One region of the Silvania sp. genome, then DNA from elsewhere that is predicted to be linked to it. Evidence: predicted binding sites of a transcription regulator. Region 1 holds the regulator's gene; each other region holds the start of a gene.
What was found. The regulator CRP, encoded in region 1, controls carbon source genes, mostly activating them, when cyclic AMP is high. The targets are predictions, from matches to a motif close to ATGTGANNNNNNTCACAT.
Positions count from the first base shown of each region.

Region 2: the regulator CRP is predicted to act here: its motif matches at 1,831-1,848, upstream of ACRDD5_RS17415 (iron-containing alcohol dehydrogenase).
Region 3: the regulator CRP is predicted to act here: its motif matches at 1,945-1,962, upstream of garD (galactarate dehydratase).
Region 4: the regulator CRP is predicted to act here: its motif matches at 2,595-2,612, upstream of azuC (stress response protein AzuC).

Region 1 is NZ_JBOGBT010000108.1:70,618-74,831, forward strand. Features, by position in the region: gene ACRDD5_RS21630 (YccS/YhfK family putative transporter) at 1-1,533, opposite strand, end outside; gene crp (cAMP-activated global transcriptional regulator CRP) at 1,591-2,223, opposite strand; gene ACRDD5_RS21640 (OsmC family protein) at 2,533-2,937, shown strand; gene ACRDD5_RS21645 (phosphoribulokinase) at 3,033-3,902, opposite strand; gene ACRDD5_RS21650 (YheU family protein) at 3,933-4,151, opposite strand; gene ACRDD5_RS21655 (hydrolase) at 4,148-4,214, opposite strand, start outside.
Region 2 is NZ_JBOGBT010000092.1:33,679-37,892, forward strand. Features, by position in the region: gene ACRDD5_RS17405 (D-threonate 4-phosphate dehydrogenase) at 1-561, opposite strand, end outside; gene dtnK (D-threonate kinase) at 554-1,774, opposite strand; gene ACRDD5_RS17415 (iron-containing alcohol dehydrogenase) at 1,947-3,092, shown strand; gene ACRDD5_RS17420 (dihydrodipicolinate synthase family protein) at 3,110-3,994, shown strand; gene ACRDD5_RS17425 (sodium:solute symporter family protein) at 4,070-4,214, shown strand, end outside.
Region 3 is NZ_JBOGBT010000064.1:3,312-7,525, reverse strand. Features, by position in the region: gene garL (2-dehydro-3-deoxyglucarate aldolase) at 1-321, opposite strand, end outside; gene ACRDD5_RS12350 (MFS transporter) at 337-1,671, opposite strand; gene garD (galactarate dehydratase) at 2,086-3,657, shown strand; gene ACRDD5_RS12340 (tagatose bisphosphate family class II aldolase) at 3,835-4,214, shown strand, end outside.
Region 4 is NZ_JBOGBT010000075.1:128,470-132,683, forward strand. Features, by position in the region: gene ACRDD5_RS14875 (non-heme ferritin-like protein) at 13-516, shown strand; gene ACRDD5_RS14880 (anaerobic C4-dicarboxylate transporter) at 688-2,031, shown strand; gene ACRDD5_RS14885 (DUF2766 family protein) at 2,111-2,362, opposite strand; gene azuC (stress response protein AzuC) at 2,458-2,541, opposite strand; gene ACRDD5_RS14895 (MFS transporter) at 2,756-4,177, shown strand.

The sequences.
Region 1 (4,214 bases):
CCCGCTTTGCCACTGCGGCCACAGCCACACCATCCCGCCAAAGGCAATCAGGCAGCCAATCAGGGTATCGACCAGCCTGGCGAAAATATACTGATCGCCATTCAGGGTGAGCAGCTGCAGGGTATACACCGCCGTGACCGTGAAGCCCACCATCGCCCAGCCATAGTTCTTGCGAATAAACAGGTAACTCACCAGCGTAATCACCAACATCCCCGTCAGCGTAAAACCTTCCGCCACGTGGAAGTGCAGGGCGATACCCGCAATAATCAGCCCTGCCAGTGTGCCGCCCGCCCGATGGAGGATGCGTACCCGTGTGGCGCCATAGCCGTTCTGGGTTACGAACAGCACTGTCATCAGGATCCAGTAGGGTTTTGGCAGATGCAGGGCAACGCCCATCAGGCTGGCGATACTCAGCATCACGCTGATGCGTGCGGCGTTGCGCAGGGCGGCGGATTTCAGCGAAAGATAGCTTCTCAGGGCCGGGATCAGCGGCAGGCGTTTCTGCTTATCTGCCATCAGGTCGCGTGGATAGAGTGGGCGCTGGGTTCGCAGCACGCGGGCAATGCGGCTGAAGTGCCATGCACAGAACTGGCCTACCGGGTTATCCGGATGCTGACGGGCGATTTTCTCCAGCGCACCAAGCTGCTTATCCATGGTGAAACGGGTAGGGTAGCGGTGATACAAAATATCGTCCGCCAGCACGCGCAGTCGTGCGGCAACCGTCCGGGCATTCCAGCGCAGTACCGATTCCGCATGGCTGCGCTCGACCAGCTTTTGCACCTCGTGCGGGTGATGCAGACTGACGGAGATATGCTCCTGCAGATCGAGTCCCACCTGGAAGGTGCGCAGCAGGCGTTTATATTCATGATTTTTATTGGCTGCCAGCATGTGCAGCTGCTGATAGCACTGGCTAATCAGATCCACGACCTTCTGCTGGCGGGCCAGCAGGGGAGGTAACGATTTTTCGGGATCGGTGTGTTGCGTCAGCAGGGTATATTTTGCTTCGCAATAATCGGCAAGCTGTTGATAGAGCAAACTCAGCGATTCACGCAGCGGTTGTTCGCGCCACAACCAGAACCAGAACCAGTTAAACAGCCCGTACCACAGGGTGCCCAGGGCATAGATCAGAAGCGGCGCCCAGATCGGCATGTTCCCCGCCAGGCTCAGGGTAAAGATGGCGGCAATCAGCGAGGCGGGCAGCAGACGTGCGTGCAACGAGCTTAATTCCGCTGTTACGCCCAGGGTCATCGCCAGTACGGTCAGAATTAGCGGTAGCGGGATATCCTGCGCCAGTAACAGCTGTACGGCCAGGCTACAGCCAGCAAACAGCGACCCGCCGACAATCAGGCGCTTGAAAAAGCGTTTATGCGGGGTATCGAGACCGGCGATATTGCAGCAGGCCGGAACGAGCGAAAAGAGCAGACCTTGTTGCAGATAGCCCAGGATCAAACCCACAGCCACAGGGAGACATAGCACCAGGGTTTGCCGCAGTGCGTAGTTAACTTCCGGGTGATAGATGAGTCTGCGCCACATGGGTGAGAGAGACAAAAACGGCGTGCCACCTTGCGATGTCACGCCGTTTGCACGGAATTAACGCGTTCCGTAGACCACGATAGTTTTACCGTGGGCGGAGATCAGGTTTTGATCTTCCAGCATTTTCAGGATACGACCCACTGTCTCACGAGAACATCCGACGATCTGACCGATTTCCTGACGGGTGATTTTAATTTGCATTCCGTCCGGGTGGGTCATGGCATCGGGCTGTTTCGCCAGGTTCAGCAGGGTCTGAGCGATGCGGCCGGTAACGTCCAGGAAGGCGAGGTTACCCACTTTCTCCGACGTGACCTGCAGACGGCGAGCCATCTGCGAAGAGAGACGCATCAGGATATCCGGGTTAACCTGGATCAGCTGGCGGAACTTCTTATAGGAGATCTCTGCCACTTCACACGCGGTTTTTGCACGAACCCAGGCGCTACGCTCCTGACCTTCTTCAAACAAGCCCAGCTCGCCGATGAAATCTCCCTGATTCAGGTAAGAGAGGATCATCTCTTTGCCTTCTTCATCTTTGATCAGCACTGCTACTGAGCCTTTGACGATGTAGTACAACGTTTCCGCTTTTTCACCCTGGTGAATCAGCGTGCTCTTCGATGGGTACTTATGAATATGGCAATGAGACAAGAACCATTCGAGAGTCGGGTCTGTTTGCGGTTTGCCAAGCACCATGCGCTGTTATCCTCTGTTATAAGCTATCTCCAGAGCCAGGATGTGCACCTTTTACTCTGGGGTTGCAATCGAATTCTTCCCCGTACCTGGGAAACGGGCTGTCACAAAATTAGCAGCCTGTAATGTGTGATGTCCTCTGCATACATGTGTAACGTCAATGTATTACTGTAGCATCCCGACTGTTTTAGCATAGGTTTTGCTGCGTGTCTCCTGGTGTCTCGCTTCAGCTTGATGCAGGTCGCCTTCCGTTGCCAGAATTGTTACTGGCGCGTAATCTGTCATGAAAAATGCAAACCTGGAGTGAATAAAATGCAAGCGCGTGTTAAATGGGTTGAAGGGTTAACGTTCCTCGGCGAGTCAGCTTCCGGGCACCAGATTTTGATGGATGGCAACTCCGGTGACAAAGCGCCAAGTCCAATGGAAGTGGTGCTGATGGCTGCGGGGGGATGCAGTGCGATCGACGTGGTATCGATCCTGCAAAAAGGGCGCCACGATGTGACCGACTGCGAAGTGAAGCTAACGTCTGAACGTCGTGAAGAAGCGCCGCGTTTGTTCACCCATATCAATCTGCACTTCCTGGTAACCGGCAAAGAGCTCAAAGATGCGGCGGTGTCCCGTGCGGTCGACCTGTCGGCTGAGAAGTACTGCTCGGTGGCGCTGATGCTGGAAAAAGCAGTCAAGATTACGCACTCGTATGAAGTGATCGAGGCGTAGGGCTTACGTAAAAAGCCGGGCGGCGCGTTGTACCCGGCCTACGGGCCCGGAATACACCCTCAGGCCCGGTAAACATCGCGCCACCGGGCACGAAATCAGGCGATCTTCTTCCCTTCCATTAGCCGCTGAACCAGTGGCGTCATGATCAGCTCCATTGCCAGCACCATCTTCCCGCCCGGCACCACCAGTGTATTCATATGCGAGATAAACGAACCCTGCAGCATGGCCAGCAGCCAGGGGTAATCGATCTCCTCCAGATTGCGGAAATGAATCACCACAAAGCTCTCATCCAGCGAAGGAATAGCTTTGGCGGCAAACGGGTTGGAGGTATCCACCGTCGGCACGCGCTGGAAGTTAATGTGGGTGCGTGAAAACTGTGGGGTGAGGAAGTTGATGTAATCTTCCATGGAGCGCACCACTGAATCCATTACCGCTTCTCGCGAGTGTCCGCGCTCGCTGGTATCGCGCGTCAGCTTCTGGATCCACTCCAGGTTGACAATCGGCACGACGCCCACCAGCAGATCAACATGGCGCGCCACGTCGTGCTGCGGCGTGACGACCCCGCCGTGTAACCCCTCATAAAACAGTACGTCGGTGGGTTCCGGCAGCGGCTGCCACGGTGTGAAGGTGCCCGGTACCTGGTTCCACGGCACCGCTTCATCGTAGGTGTGCAGGTACTTGCGCGCATGGCCCGTACCGCTGCGCCCATACTCGGCAAAGGTTTGCTCCAGCAGGCCAAAGTCGTTGGCATCCGGGCCAAAGTAGCTGATGTGTTTGCCTAAATCACGGGCCTTGCGAATGGCCATGTCCATTTCAGGGCGGGTATAGCGGTGAAAGCTATCGCCTTCCACTTCCGCTGCCCGGAGATGAAGCTGGGAGAAGATCTTGCGAAAGGCGAGGCTGGTGGTAGTGGTACCCGCACCACTGGATCCTGTAACGGCAATAACCGGATGTCTGGCGGACATAGCAACTCCCTGAATGGAAAGAGGGGGCGATCAGTCGCGAAACTGACCGCGAGGCATAATATTCACCGTTTCGTGTAGTTCTGACCACACCAGCACGGCTTCACCGCTTTTAAGCTGCTGTTTAACATCGGCGACTTTCATCTCCAGCGAGCGTTCATGTTCACCATAATCGGTGCCTTCGCGTAATACAAAGCTTTCAATCAGGCTATCCAGCGTTTCGGGAGCCAGATCCTGCCACGGAATCATCATTTTATTCTCTCCAGAAAAGAGGTTAGCCAGTCAGGGATGCGCGTTTCCAGCCACATCTTCGGT
Region 2 (4,214 bases), on a different contig from region 1:
AATCACGGTTTTGACCCGATCCTGGTTCAGGGTGTCGAGGAATTTGCGCAGCGCAATATGGGTGGTGATGTGAATAACCTTCAGCTGATCGGTATACAGCACCATCGCGTAATCTTTGCTGTCAGTGAGGTGTGCGAGCAGCTCGGTGTGCCCCGGATAGTGATGCCCCGCCAGATGCAGCGCCTCTTTGTTCAGCGGCGCGGTGGCAATGGCTTTGACGTCACCTGCCATGGCCAGCTCGGTGGCGCGACGCACGCAACGATAGGCCAGATCCCCGGCCTGCGCCTGCACCACGCCCGGCTGTAACGCCTCGGGCTCGACCAGCGGTTCATCGAGTACGTTGACGATCGCCGGGCCAAATTGCGCCTCGCTGACGCAAGACACCACCCGCAGTTCGGCCGGAGCAGTGATGCCCTTCTCAAGCACCCGTTGCAGGGTTCTCGCGCAACCGACCACCACCACCGGTGCGCCGGACAGCTCACCCTCGGTCAGGGATTTGATAATGATCTCCGGGCCAATGCCTGCCGGGTCGCCCATCGTTACAGCAATGATATTAGTCACTCATCTTCTCCTCGATAAAATGCAAAACCTCAAGCAGCGTGGTCTCTGTACCAAAACCGCCCGCTTTGGTCATGACTGGCCCCTGCCAGCGACAACCCAAAAAACGACCGAACGGCACGCATTGCGCCACCTGTCCGCGTATTGCAAAACCTTGTGCGTTGAGCGCGCTGGCCACCGCCATCGCCACATCACCCCCAGAGACATACAGCGCTGCCGGGGTGTTGGCCTCCAGCGCGGTGCGCGTCAGCGTGCCCAAAAACGCGCTGATGGTCTCCCCCAGCGCGGCCCGGCTTAACCCGCGCTGCTGGCACAACATTTCTATCTGATGACGAGCCTGCACATCGGCGCAGGTGTGCACCAGGCAGTGATGGCCTGCCGCTAACGCCGCGCTGATCTGCTGCAGATACCCCGCCATGTTGTTGCGAAAGACATCATCGATATCTATTAATACCCTGCTGACGGTTGCCACCTCGCCTGCACGCTGGATCTGCTGTTGGGCGATTTCACTCATCGAGCCGATCACCGCCAGCAGCTGGCGCGGGCGGGCCAGACGGCGGGCCAGAGCATCGCAGAGCCCTGCTGAACCCACCAGCAGCGGTCGTTCGTTGCAGGCACAGGCCGCCACAATAATCTGGTCCAGATCGTCGTCACTCTGGGCATCCACAATCAGCAGTCGGGCGTCGCCCTGCAGCGCGTCCGCAAGCCTGTCGGGGGTGATGACCACGCTGTGCAGCGCGGTTTGATCTGCCAGCACCTTTGCTACCTGCGCGTGGCGCACCGGGGTCTTCGGGTCGCTGGCAAATTCGGTTTCCGTAACCGGCACGCCGGACACCCGGCAGATGCCGCCCTGAGTGGTGCGCCCGGCCGCCGGGAACGCCGGGGCGATAATCGCCTGACGCTTGCCGCTGAGCGTAAGCAGCGCCTCAACCTCGGCCCCCGGATTGCCGCGCAGGGTGGAGTCGATTTTCTTCACCAGCCATGTTGCGGCGGTAACATCCGCGGCGTAGTGCGCCAGTTTTTCAGCAGCCTCTGATGCCACCATCGCCCGACTGTCGCTATTAATAACCAGGGCATCGGTGTCGCCGGTAAAGGGAGTCTGAAACGCCACGCTGACTTTTTTACCGCGTACCGCCAGGCTGACGCCCGCATCGTTGGCCCCGGTAAAGTCATCGGCTATCACCACCACTTCTCTGTTCAGGTTGTTCTCTTTCATCCCCACTCCGGGTTCTCATTTCCTGTTAATGATTATATTCAATCATGATTGATTATATGTGAGCAAGATCAAGTTATTCAGTTTGCGAATAAATTATAAATTTAGCCACACGATGACTGTGATTGCCTGTTTTGAGCGAAATCAATCACAGACACAGCAACAGGAGAGCAATGTGTTAACCATTAACAGTACGATTATCAGCGGCGCGGGGGCTATCCCGGCCCTCGCACCACTGCTGGCAGGCAAGTCGCGCCTTTTACTGGTCACCGACGGCAATATCGCCCGCCTGGACGCCGCCCGCGCCATCCGCACCCTGCTGGAAGCCGACAACCGCCGCGTCAGCATCATTGACCGCGTACCGCCGGAGCCGACCAGCCACGACGTGCGTACCCTGCTGGCAGAGATGCACGACAGCGACTTTGATCTGGTGGTCGGCGTCGGCGGCGGCAGTGTACTGGATGTGGCGAAGCTGCTCTCCGTACTGTGCCACCCGGCCTCGCCGGGTTTAGACGCCCTGCTGGCGGGTGAAAAACCGACTGAACGGCTGGCGTCGCTGTTAATTCCGGCCAGCGCCGGGACCGGGTCCGAGGCCACGCCAAATGCAATCCTTGCCATTCCTGAGCAGAGCACCAAAATCGGCATTATCTCCCCGGTAATACTGCCGGATTACGTCGCGCTGCTGCCGGAGCTGACCACCAGCATGCCGCCGCACATCGCCTCTTCAACCGGGATCGATGCCCTCTGTCATCTGATCGAGTGCTACACCGCCACCGTGGCGAATCCGGTGAGCGATAACGCAGCGCTGATTGGCCTGCGCAAGCTGCTGAACAACATCGAAACCGCCTGCGCCGAACCGCACAACCTGGCGGCGAAGCTCGAAATGCTGTGGGCCTCTTACTACGGCGGCGTGGCCATTGCCCACGCGGGTACCCATCTGGTGCATGCCTTGTCGTATCCGTTGGGCGGCAAATATCACCTGCCGCACGGCGTGGCGAACGCCATTCTGCTGGCCCCCTGCATGCGCGTGGTGCGCCCGGATGCCGTCGAAAAATTTGCCCGGGTGTGGGATTTGGTGCCGGGTGCGGATACCTCCCTGTCGGAGGAAGAGAAATCCCACGCGCTGGTGGCGTACTTTGCCGCCCTGGTGCGCCGCCTCAACTTACCGGACAACCTTGAAGCGCTGGGCGTACCGCGGGATGACATTGCATCTCTTGCCGACGCGGCGCTGAACGTCAAACGCCTGATGAACAATGCCCCGCGTCAGGTCAGCCATGCCGAGGTACAGGGTATTTACCAGACCCTGTTCCCCGATATTTAACATCGAAGGAGTGAGACATGCGTAACAAGATTGAAGGCGTGCTGACGGCGATCGTCACCCCCTTTACTGAGGATGGCGGTCTGCATCTGCCGGGCCTGAAGCGCCAGATCCAACGCCAGCTGGCGGCGGGAAACGGTATTTTTTGCGGCGGCACCAACGGCGAGTTTTTTGTGCTGAACGAAGAGGAAAAAGTGGCCGTTACCCGCACCTGCGTGGAAGAGGTTGCCGGACGTGCGCCGGTGGTGGCGCATATCGGGGAGATCTCCACCCGGGCCACTATCCGTCTGGGTAAACAGGTTGAGACGCTGGGTGTCGATGCGGTATCGGTGATCACCCCGTGGTTTGTGCCGTTGAGCCAGTCGGAATTGATCACCCACTACACCGCCATCGCCGATGCCCTGACGGTGCCAGTCTTTCTGTACAACATCCCGGCGCGCACCGGCAATACTATCGAGCCGCAGACCGCTCGCGTGCTGGCCGCGCACCCGAACATTGTCGGCATCAAAGACAGCGCGGGCAGCTATGAGAGCCTGAGCGGGTTCCTGAAAGCGGCGCAGGGTATCGACGGTTTTGAGGTGCTGAACGGCCCGGACTCGCTGATCCATCGGGGCTTTGTCGAGGGCTGTTCAGCCTGTATTTCAGGGCTGGCCAACGTTGCCCCGGAGGCAATCAATGCCATCTGGACGCGCTTCCAGGCGGGGGATATCGAGGGTTCACGCCAGGCGCAGGAGAGCGTCACTGACCTGCGAACAAACTTATATAAAATTGCCTTCTCCCCGGCCGCCGTGAAAAAGGCGCTCCAGGTAATGGGCGAAGAGGTGGGTGAAAGCCGCTATGCGGTGGCTTTCGATGTGCAACAGACAGAACAGATCCGCCAGATAGTGACGAAGTCACTGCAGTAAACGGCGCTTGATTTCGTCCATAAGAGTTCGGGTGCCTCAGGCGCCCAGGATTCATACGCCCTGAGAGAGGCAAAGATGAACAACTTTACCGCTGAAGATACCCTCATCATCGTAGGCATTGTGATTGTCTACATCCTGTTTACCACCTGGCTGACCTTCCGGTTGCGCAGTAAAAACTCCGGCGACTTTATGGAGGGCTCCCGGGCGATGCCGGCGTTTA
Region 3 (4,214 bases), on a different contig from region 1:
CACCGCCTCTTCCACGTTTTCCACAAACGGGATCAGGAAGTTGTAGAAGCCGATATCCAGAAGGCGCTTGATGATCACCGGCTCATTGGTCGGGACGCGAACCACTGGCGCGCTGTTGCTGCCTTTCAGCGCCATCAGCTGCGGAATAAACGTGGTGACGTCGTTCGGAGCATGTTCACCGTCCAGCACCAGCCAGTCAAAACCTGCCAGCCCCAGCACTTCGGTGCTGATTGGGCTTGCCAGTGCGGACCAGCAGCCGATCTGAATCTGATTTGCCGCGAGGGCCGCTTTAAATTTGTTCGGGAAAATATCGTTACTCATCGTTTATACCTTTGCTTATTTCTGCAATTCCATACGTTTGATGTCGCCCACTACGAACAGGTAGCAGAACATCGCCATCAGCGCTGAACACCCTACGAAGACCAGCGCTGCGTTGAACGAGTGCAGTTCGCTGACCAGATAGCCAATCACCAACGGCGTGACGATTGACGCTACGTTGCCAAAGACGTTAAACACACCGCCGCACAGGCCGATAATCTCTTTTGGCGCGGTATCGGAAATCACCGGCCAGCCCAGGGCACCAAAACCTTTACCGAAGAATGCCAGCGCCATCAGGGCCACTACCAGCGCAGTGTTGTTGGTGTAGTTACACAGAATAATGGTGGATGCCAGCAACATGCCGAGCACAATCGGCAGCTTACGCGCCAGGGTAATCGACTTGCCTTTCTTGATCAGATGATCGGAGAACACGCCGCCCAGTACACCACCGGCAAAACCACACAGCGCCGGAATCGAAGCCACCAGACCGACCTTCAGAATCGACATCCCCTTTTCCTGCACCAGATAAATCGGGAACCAGGTGAGGAAGAACCAGGTGATGGTGTTGATAAAATATTGACCGAAAAACACGCCCAGCATCATGCGGTTCGACAGTAATTGTTTGATGTAATGCAGCTTAGGACCGCTTGCCGCTTTATCGCCCGGCTTTTTATGATCCATGTCGACAACCGCGCCGCCGTCCTTGATGAACTGCAGCTCCTCGGCAGTCATCCGCGGATGATCGGTTGGGTTATGGATTAACTTCACCCACAGGCCGGTCAGCACAAAGCCAATCACACCCATCACGGTAAAGACATGCTCCCAACCCCAGGCAAAGGTCAGCCAGCCGAGCAGCGGAGAGAACAGCGCCAGCGAGAAGTACTGGGCGGAGTTAAAAATCGCCGATGCGGTGCCGCGCTCTTTGGTCGGGAACCAGGCCGCCACAATACGGGCGTTGGCCGGGAACGACGGCGCTTCGGAGAAGCCCAGCATAAAGCGCATAAAGAACATGGAGATACCGGCCCACGCCAGCGGGACGAAGTCGACAAAGCCCTGCAGGAAGGTAAACAGCGACCAGAAGAACAGGCTGTAGGTATAGACCTTTTTCGACCCAAACTTATCCAGCAGCCAGCCGCCGGGGATCTGCATCAGCAGGTAGGCCCAGCCGAAGGCGGAGAAGATATACCCCATCTCCACCGCGCTTAAATGCAGCTCTTCGGCCACTGCCGTACCGGCAATAGAGAGCGTCGCGCGGTCGGCGTAATTGACCGCAGTAACAATAAAGATAATTAACAGAATCAGGTAGCGGGTAGGTGTACCCTTTTTTGCACTCACGGTAGTATCCAGCAACATTTTTATTTCCTCTGGCACATCGATGTCGTTATTTTTATTATTTTAAGAAAGAGGCATTCCTGATTATTTATCGATAGCAGGCAATATCAGGTAATTAACCAGACGCATTGAAATCGTTATTGAGTATAATCAACACCCCTACCCTCCGCACTGTTGCATTGCTCAATCTTAGAGGGTTGTAACAATAATATTTTGAGCATATGCACAAACCCCTGGGCGCTGATGCACAGATTTATGCATTGCCCTGCCCTGGCGGGATCTGATGTCAAAAATGAGTGATCTTGATCACGTTTTCAATTCGCCGCGCCTGACATTCTTTATTCCACTGAGCAGAGTCTTTATTTCCGACCACAAGAAAATATACGCACTCTTTTACACATTAATTATCTACCACTTGTTGGAGAATACTGGAAAATGGCCGATATCGAAATTCGACAAGAGTCGCCAACCGCGTTTTATATTAAGGTGCATGAGACCGATAACGTGGCGATTATTGTTAATGATCATGGGTTAAAAGCCGGAACGCGTTTCCCGGACGGACTCGAACTTATCGAGCATATTCCACAAGGTCATAAAGTGGCGCTGGTCGATATTGCCCAACATGGCGAAATCGTGCGTTACGGCGAAGTGATCGGTTACGCGGTGCGCGCGATCCCGCAGGGCAGCTGGATTGACGAATCGCTGGTCTCGCTGCCGGAAGCCCCGCCGCTCAATACCCTGCCGCTGGCAACCCGCGTGCCGGAAGCGCTGCCTGCGCTCGAAGGTTACACCTTTGAAGGCTACCGCAATGCGGACGGCAGCGTCGGCACCAAAAACCTGTTGGGCATCAGCACCAGCGTGCACTGCGTCGCCGGTGTAGTCGACTATGTGGTGAAGATCATCGAGCGCGATCTGCTGCCACAATACCCGAACGTCGACGGCGTCGTCGGCCTGAACCACCTTTACGGCTGTGGCGTAGCGATTAACGCCCCGGCGGCGATTGTGCCGATCCGCACCATCCACAACCTCGCCCTGAACCCAAACTTCGGCGGCGAAGTGATGGTGGTGGGCCTCGGCTGCGAAAAACTCCAGCCCGAAAAACTGCTGCAGGGCACTGAAGACGTGCAGGCGATCCCGGCAGACAGCGCCAGCATTGTGCGTCTGCAGGATGAGCAGCACGTCGGCTTCCGCTCGATGGTGGATGACATCCTCCAGGTTGCGGAACGTCATCTGGCGAAGCTGAACCAGCGCAAGCGTGAAACCTGCCCGGCATCAGAGCTGGTAGTGGGTACCCAGTGCGGCGGCAGCGACGCCTTCTCCGGCGTGACGGCTAACCCGGCGGTGGGCTATGCCTCCGACCTGTTTGTGCGCTGCGGCGCCACGGTGATGTTCTCGGAAGTGACCGAAGTGCGCGACGCCATCCATCTGTTAACCCCGCGCACCATCAACGAAGAGGTGGGTAAACGCCTGCTGGAAGAGATGGCCTGGTACGACAACTATCTCGACATGGGCAAGACCGACCGCAGTGCTAACCCGTCTCCAGGCAACAAGAAAGGCGGCCTGGCCAACGTGGTGGAAAAAGCGCTGGGATCGATTGCCAAATCCGGCCAGAGCCCTATCGTCGAAGTGCTTTCACCGGGCCAACGGCCAACCAAACGCGGCCTGATTTATGCTGCCACCCCGGCCAGCGATTTTGTCTGCGGCACCCAGCAGGTGGCCTCCGGGATCACCGTCCAGGTGTTCACCACCGGTCGCGGCACGCCGTACGGCCTGATGGCGGTGCCGGTTATCAAAATGGCGACCCGCACTGAACTTGCCAACCGTTGGTATGATCTGATGGACATCAACGCAGGCACCATCGCCACCGGCGAAGAGAGCATCGAGGACGTGGGCTGGAAGCTGTTCCACTTCATTCTGGATGTGGCGAGCGGACGTAAGAAAACCTTCTCGGATCAATGGGGACTTCACAACCAGCTGGCGGTATTTAACCCGGCACCTGTGACCTGATAATGCTGTAAACCTCCTTTAGCATGGCTTCGGCCATGCTTTTTTTTTGCCTTTCATTCTTTCGCAACCTTCCTTTCACTTTCGATTCTTTCGTTTTTACGATACCAATCACAAAAAAGCATTCCGAAACACTATATCTTCTTTCGAAGTAAATAAACGAAAGGTTTCGGAGGAAGGATGTACATCATTTCGACCAAAGCGATGCTGACGAAGGCCCGATACGGCGGTTATGCCGTTCCGGCGTTCAATATTCACAACCTTGAAACACTGCAGGTGGTGGTGGAAACGGCAGCCGAGCTGCGTTCCCCGCTGATTGTTGCCGGCACGCCGGGTACCTTCAGCTACGCCGGTACCGGCAACATTATTGCCATCGCCGGCGATCTGGCGAAAACGTACAACCAGCCGCTGGCGATCCACCTCGATCATCATGAAGATTTCGACGATATCGCGCAGAAAGTGCAGGCGGGAATACGCTCGGCGATGATCGACGGCTCCCACCTGCCGTTTGCCGACAACGTCGCGCTGGTGAAACGGGTCGCAGACTACTGCCATCGCTA
Region 4 (4,214 bases), on a different contig from region 1:
AAGGAAGTTGCTATGGCTGTCTCCGGTATAATGAACAAACTGAACACGCAAATGAATCTTGAGTTTAATGCGTCCAATCTCTGCCTGCACCTGAGTGAGTGGTGCTCAGAAAACAGACTCAATGGCACCGCCACCTTCCTGCGTACCCAGGCCCAGAGCAACGTCACCCAGATGATGCGCGTGTTCGAATTTATGAAAGCGTCCGGTGCCACCCCGGTGCTTAAAGCAACAAGTATGTCCAATGAAGCATACTCTTCGCTGGAAGAGCTATTTCAACGGATGCTGGAAGAGTATGAGCAGCGTCATTCCACCCTGATTCAGCTGGCGGATAACGCCCGGGAAATGGACGACCTGCCAACCTTCGATTTTCTGCATGATATTGAAAAGGAACAGGAGCAGGATGGCTTACTGTTAAAAACGCTGATGGATGAGGTGTGCCTCGCGCGCCGCGCCGGAATGTGTCAGGAGCAGACGGATCGTCATCTTCTGAATGTGGTGAATTGCCAGCATCACTGATCGCCTGCCTGCGCATTATTACCCGCCAGCAACGGGTGATAATGTGTTGCTATAAAGTTACCAACTCATTGCTTTTGTTAACCTTTAACAAATCCGATCTGGCTCCCACCCTATACCCTTACAACGTGTAATGATTTGGCAGAATTCTGCCATCGTTGACAAGGGAGTCTCATGATCACTGTTGAATTTATTGTCATTATCCTCTGCCTGCTAATCGGAACCCGGTTCGGCGGTATGGGGCTGGGCCTGATAAGCGGTATTGGCCTGTTTATTCTGAGCTTTGTTTTTGGCCTCCAGCCCGGTAAGCCCCCGGTTGATGTGATGCTGACGATCCTCGCGGTGATTGGCTGCGCGGCCACACTGCAAACCGCGGGCGGTCTGAACGTGATGATGCAGTTTGCCGAGCGACTGCTCAGACGGCATCCGCAGCACATCACCCTGCTCGCCCCCTTCACCACCTGGACGTTGACCTTTCTGTGCGGCACCGGGCACGTGGTCTATACCATGTTCCCGATCATTGCCGACATCGCGCTGAAAAAAGGCATCCGCCCGGAGCGCCCGATGGCGGTGGCGTCCATCGCCTCACAGATGGCAATCACCGCGTCGCCGGTGTCGGTGGCCGTGGTATCGCTGGTGTCGATCCTCGCCGCCCGGCACGGAGTGGGTCACGCATTTGGCATTCTTGAGATCCTGGCGGTCTCGGTGCCTGCCTCGCTCACCGGGGTGGCGATTGCGGCACTCTGGAGCCTACGTCGCGGGAAAGAACTGGCCGATGACGAGGAGTTTCAGGCCCGGTTACAGGATCCTGAGCAGCGTAAATTCATCTACGGCAGCACCGATACCTTGATGGACCAGCGCTTTCCGAAACAGGCTTACTGGTCGACGTGGATCTTCTTCGCCGGTATTGCGGTGGTGGTGCTGTTAGGCGCCCTGCCCGATCTGCGCCCGGCGTTCGAGGTGAAAGGCAAAATGACCGCGCTGTCGATGAATCTGGTGATCCAGATGATGATGCTGATTGCCGGAGCCGTGATGCTAATGGTCTGTAAAGTCAATGCTGCGGCGATTTCGAACGGGGCGGTGTTTAAGGCCGGGATGGTAGCGATTTTCTCGGTGTTTGGCGTGGCGTGGATGAGCGATACCTTTTTCCAGGCGCATCTGGACGAGCTGAAGATGGCCCTTGAGGGCGTGGTGAAAAGCCACCCCTGGACCTATGCCATTGTGCTGTTTCTGGTATCGAAGCTGGTAAACAGCCAGGCCGCCGCGCTGACGGCGGTAGCGCCGATGGGGCTGATGCTGGGGATTGAACCGAAAATGCTGATTGCCTTTTTCCCGGCGTCATACGGGTACTTTGTCCTGCCGACTTACCCCAGCGATCTGGCCTGCATTGGCTTTGACCGTTCTGGAACCACGCGCATCGGCAAATTCATCATCAACCACAGCTTTATTCTACCGGGGCTGATCGGCGTCAGCTGCGCCTGCGCCATGAGCTATCTGCTGGTCGAAACCTTTATGTAACCTTTATCCGGGCGGCCGTCGGCCGCCCGTTCACATATTTTTCACAAACCCATTTTCAAATTCGAAACATCGGTTTATTTTAGTGAGATTCGCCCTGTGGGGTGAACTTAAGCTCGATCAGCGCAATGGCTTTCTGCACTGCACGCAGCGTGACCGGGTCTGCCGAGGCAGGATTGCTGGCGAAATCGATGCTTTTCAACTGGCTGGACATCTTCTCACGCACTTCGGCTGGCGCGATAATTTCGATCACATCAAGGATTTGTTTGATAACCAACTGGCAGGCAACAACGTCAGAGACCAGTTCCTGATCGGCACTCAGGTTTTGAGACATAGGCTTCTCCTGTATTAAAGGCCGCCATAGTAGCAAAACGCTCGCCCCGATGCCGTTTGCAGGCATAAAAAAACCTGCCGCAGCAGGTTTTTTTATCAGAACATCGCGCCAGGCGGTACGTCCTTGAAGGTTTTGCAGTAGCTTTCAAACATGCTTTTCAGGATTTTGCGCAATTTCATCGGTTTACTCCAGATTATGTGTTATGCAGGTGTTTTCTTTTGATGCGCACATAATATGATCTCCATCACAAATTTCAATCATTTTGTGATATTCATCACGCAGGTTTATTTATAATAAAACCCTGTTCCGATTAAAAAATATTATAAATCAGATAATTAAATACAGTCGTATTCCAGTAAAAATTTCAAATCTTTTTTAAGTGGCAGAGGAAAAATGACAGACAACATCTCCGGAAAAGCGTCCAGCGGGATGTCCCCCGCCGCGCTGCTGGTGGCAGGTGCGTTCTTTATGGAGTTTCTCGACGGCACCGTGATTGCCACGGCGCTGCCCGATATGGCGAGAAGCTTTGGCGTGCAGGCCGTCGATCTGAACATCGGTATCAGTGCGTATCTTATCACCCTGGCGGTGCTGATCCCCGCCAGCGGCTGGATCGCCGATCGCTTTGGCGCGCGCAAAGTCTTCACCCTTGCGCTGGCGATCTTTACCCTCGCCTCAGTGCTGTGCGGCCTGGCAAACACTGTCGATCAGTTTGTCGCCATGCGCGTGCTGCAGGGCATGGGGGGGGCGTTAATGGTGCCGGTCGGTCGACTGGCGGTGCTACGCACCACGCCAAAACATCAGCTAATCACCGCCATTGCTACCCTCACCTGGCCTGCGCTGGTGGCGCCCATCATCGGCCCGCCTCTGGGCGGCTTTATTACCAGCTACGCCGACTGGCGCTGGATCTTCTTTATTAACGTCCCGCTGGGGCTGATTGCCATCGTACTGGCGCTGCGCATTATTCCCGACATCTATGAAGAGACGCGCCGTCCCTTCGATATACCGGGCTTTATCGCCACCTCGGTGGCAATGGTGAGCCTGGTCTACGCCATGGAGTCGATGGGATCTCAGCACGTTAACACCGCCCTGACCCTGGCGCTGCTGGTACTCGGGGGCGTGACCCTGACCTATGCGCTGCGCCATTTCCGCCGCGCGCCGTGGCCGATGATCCGTCTGGATGCTTTGCAGGTGCCAACGTTTCGCGTGACCATGTACGGCGGCTCGCTGTTCCGGGCCTCGATCAGCGCCGTGCCTTTCCTGCTGCCGCTTATGTTTCAGGTGGGATTCGGGATGGACGCGTTTCATTCCGGGCTGCTGGTGCTGGCGGTTTTTGTCGGCAACCTGACCATTAAGCCCGCCACCACGCCGCTGATCCGCACCCTGGGCTTTAAAAAATTGCTGCTGATTAACGGCGCGTTGAACGTGCTGGCGCTGCTGGCCTGCGCCCTGTTAACCCCGCAAACCCCGGTGTGGGTCATTATGCTGGTACTGTATCTCGGCGGGGTGTTCCGCTCGATTCAGTTTACCGCCATCAGCACCCTCGCCTTTTCCGATGTGCCTTCCCCGCAGATGAGCTACGCGAACACCCTGTTCTCGACGGCGACGCAGCTGGCAGTGGGGTTGGGGATCACCCTGGGCGCCATCGGGATCCGCATTGGCGAGCTGTTCAGCGAGATGCTGGGGATGGCGACGCTGCCGGGGATCAGCTTCCGCCTGGCATTCGTGGCGATTGCGCTGGTCTGTCTGCTGGGGATGTTTGATACCCTGCGGCTGGTGAAAGATGCGGGCAGTGCGGTGTCGAAAAAGCAGGCATAAAAAAAGCCAGCAGATGCTGGCTTTGATCTGGTGTTGG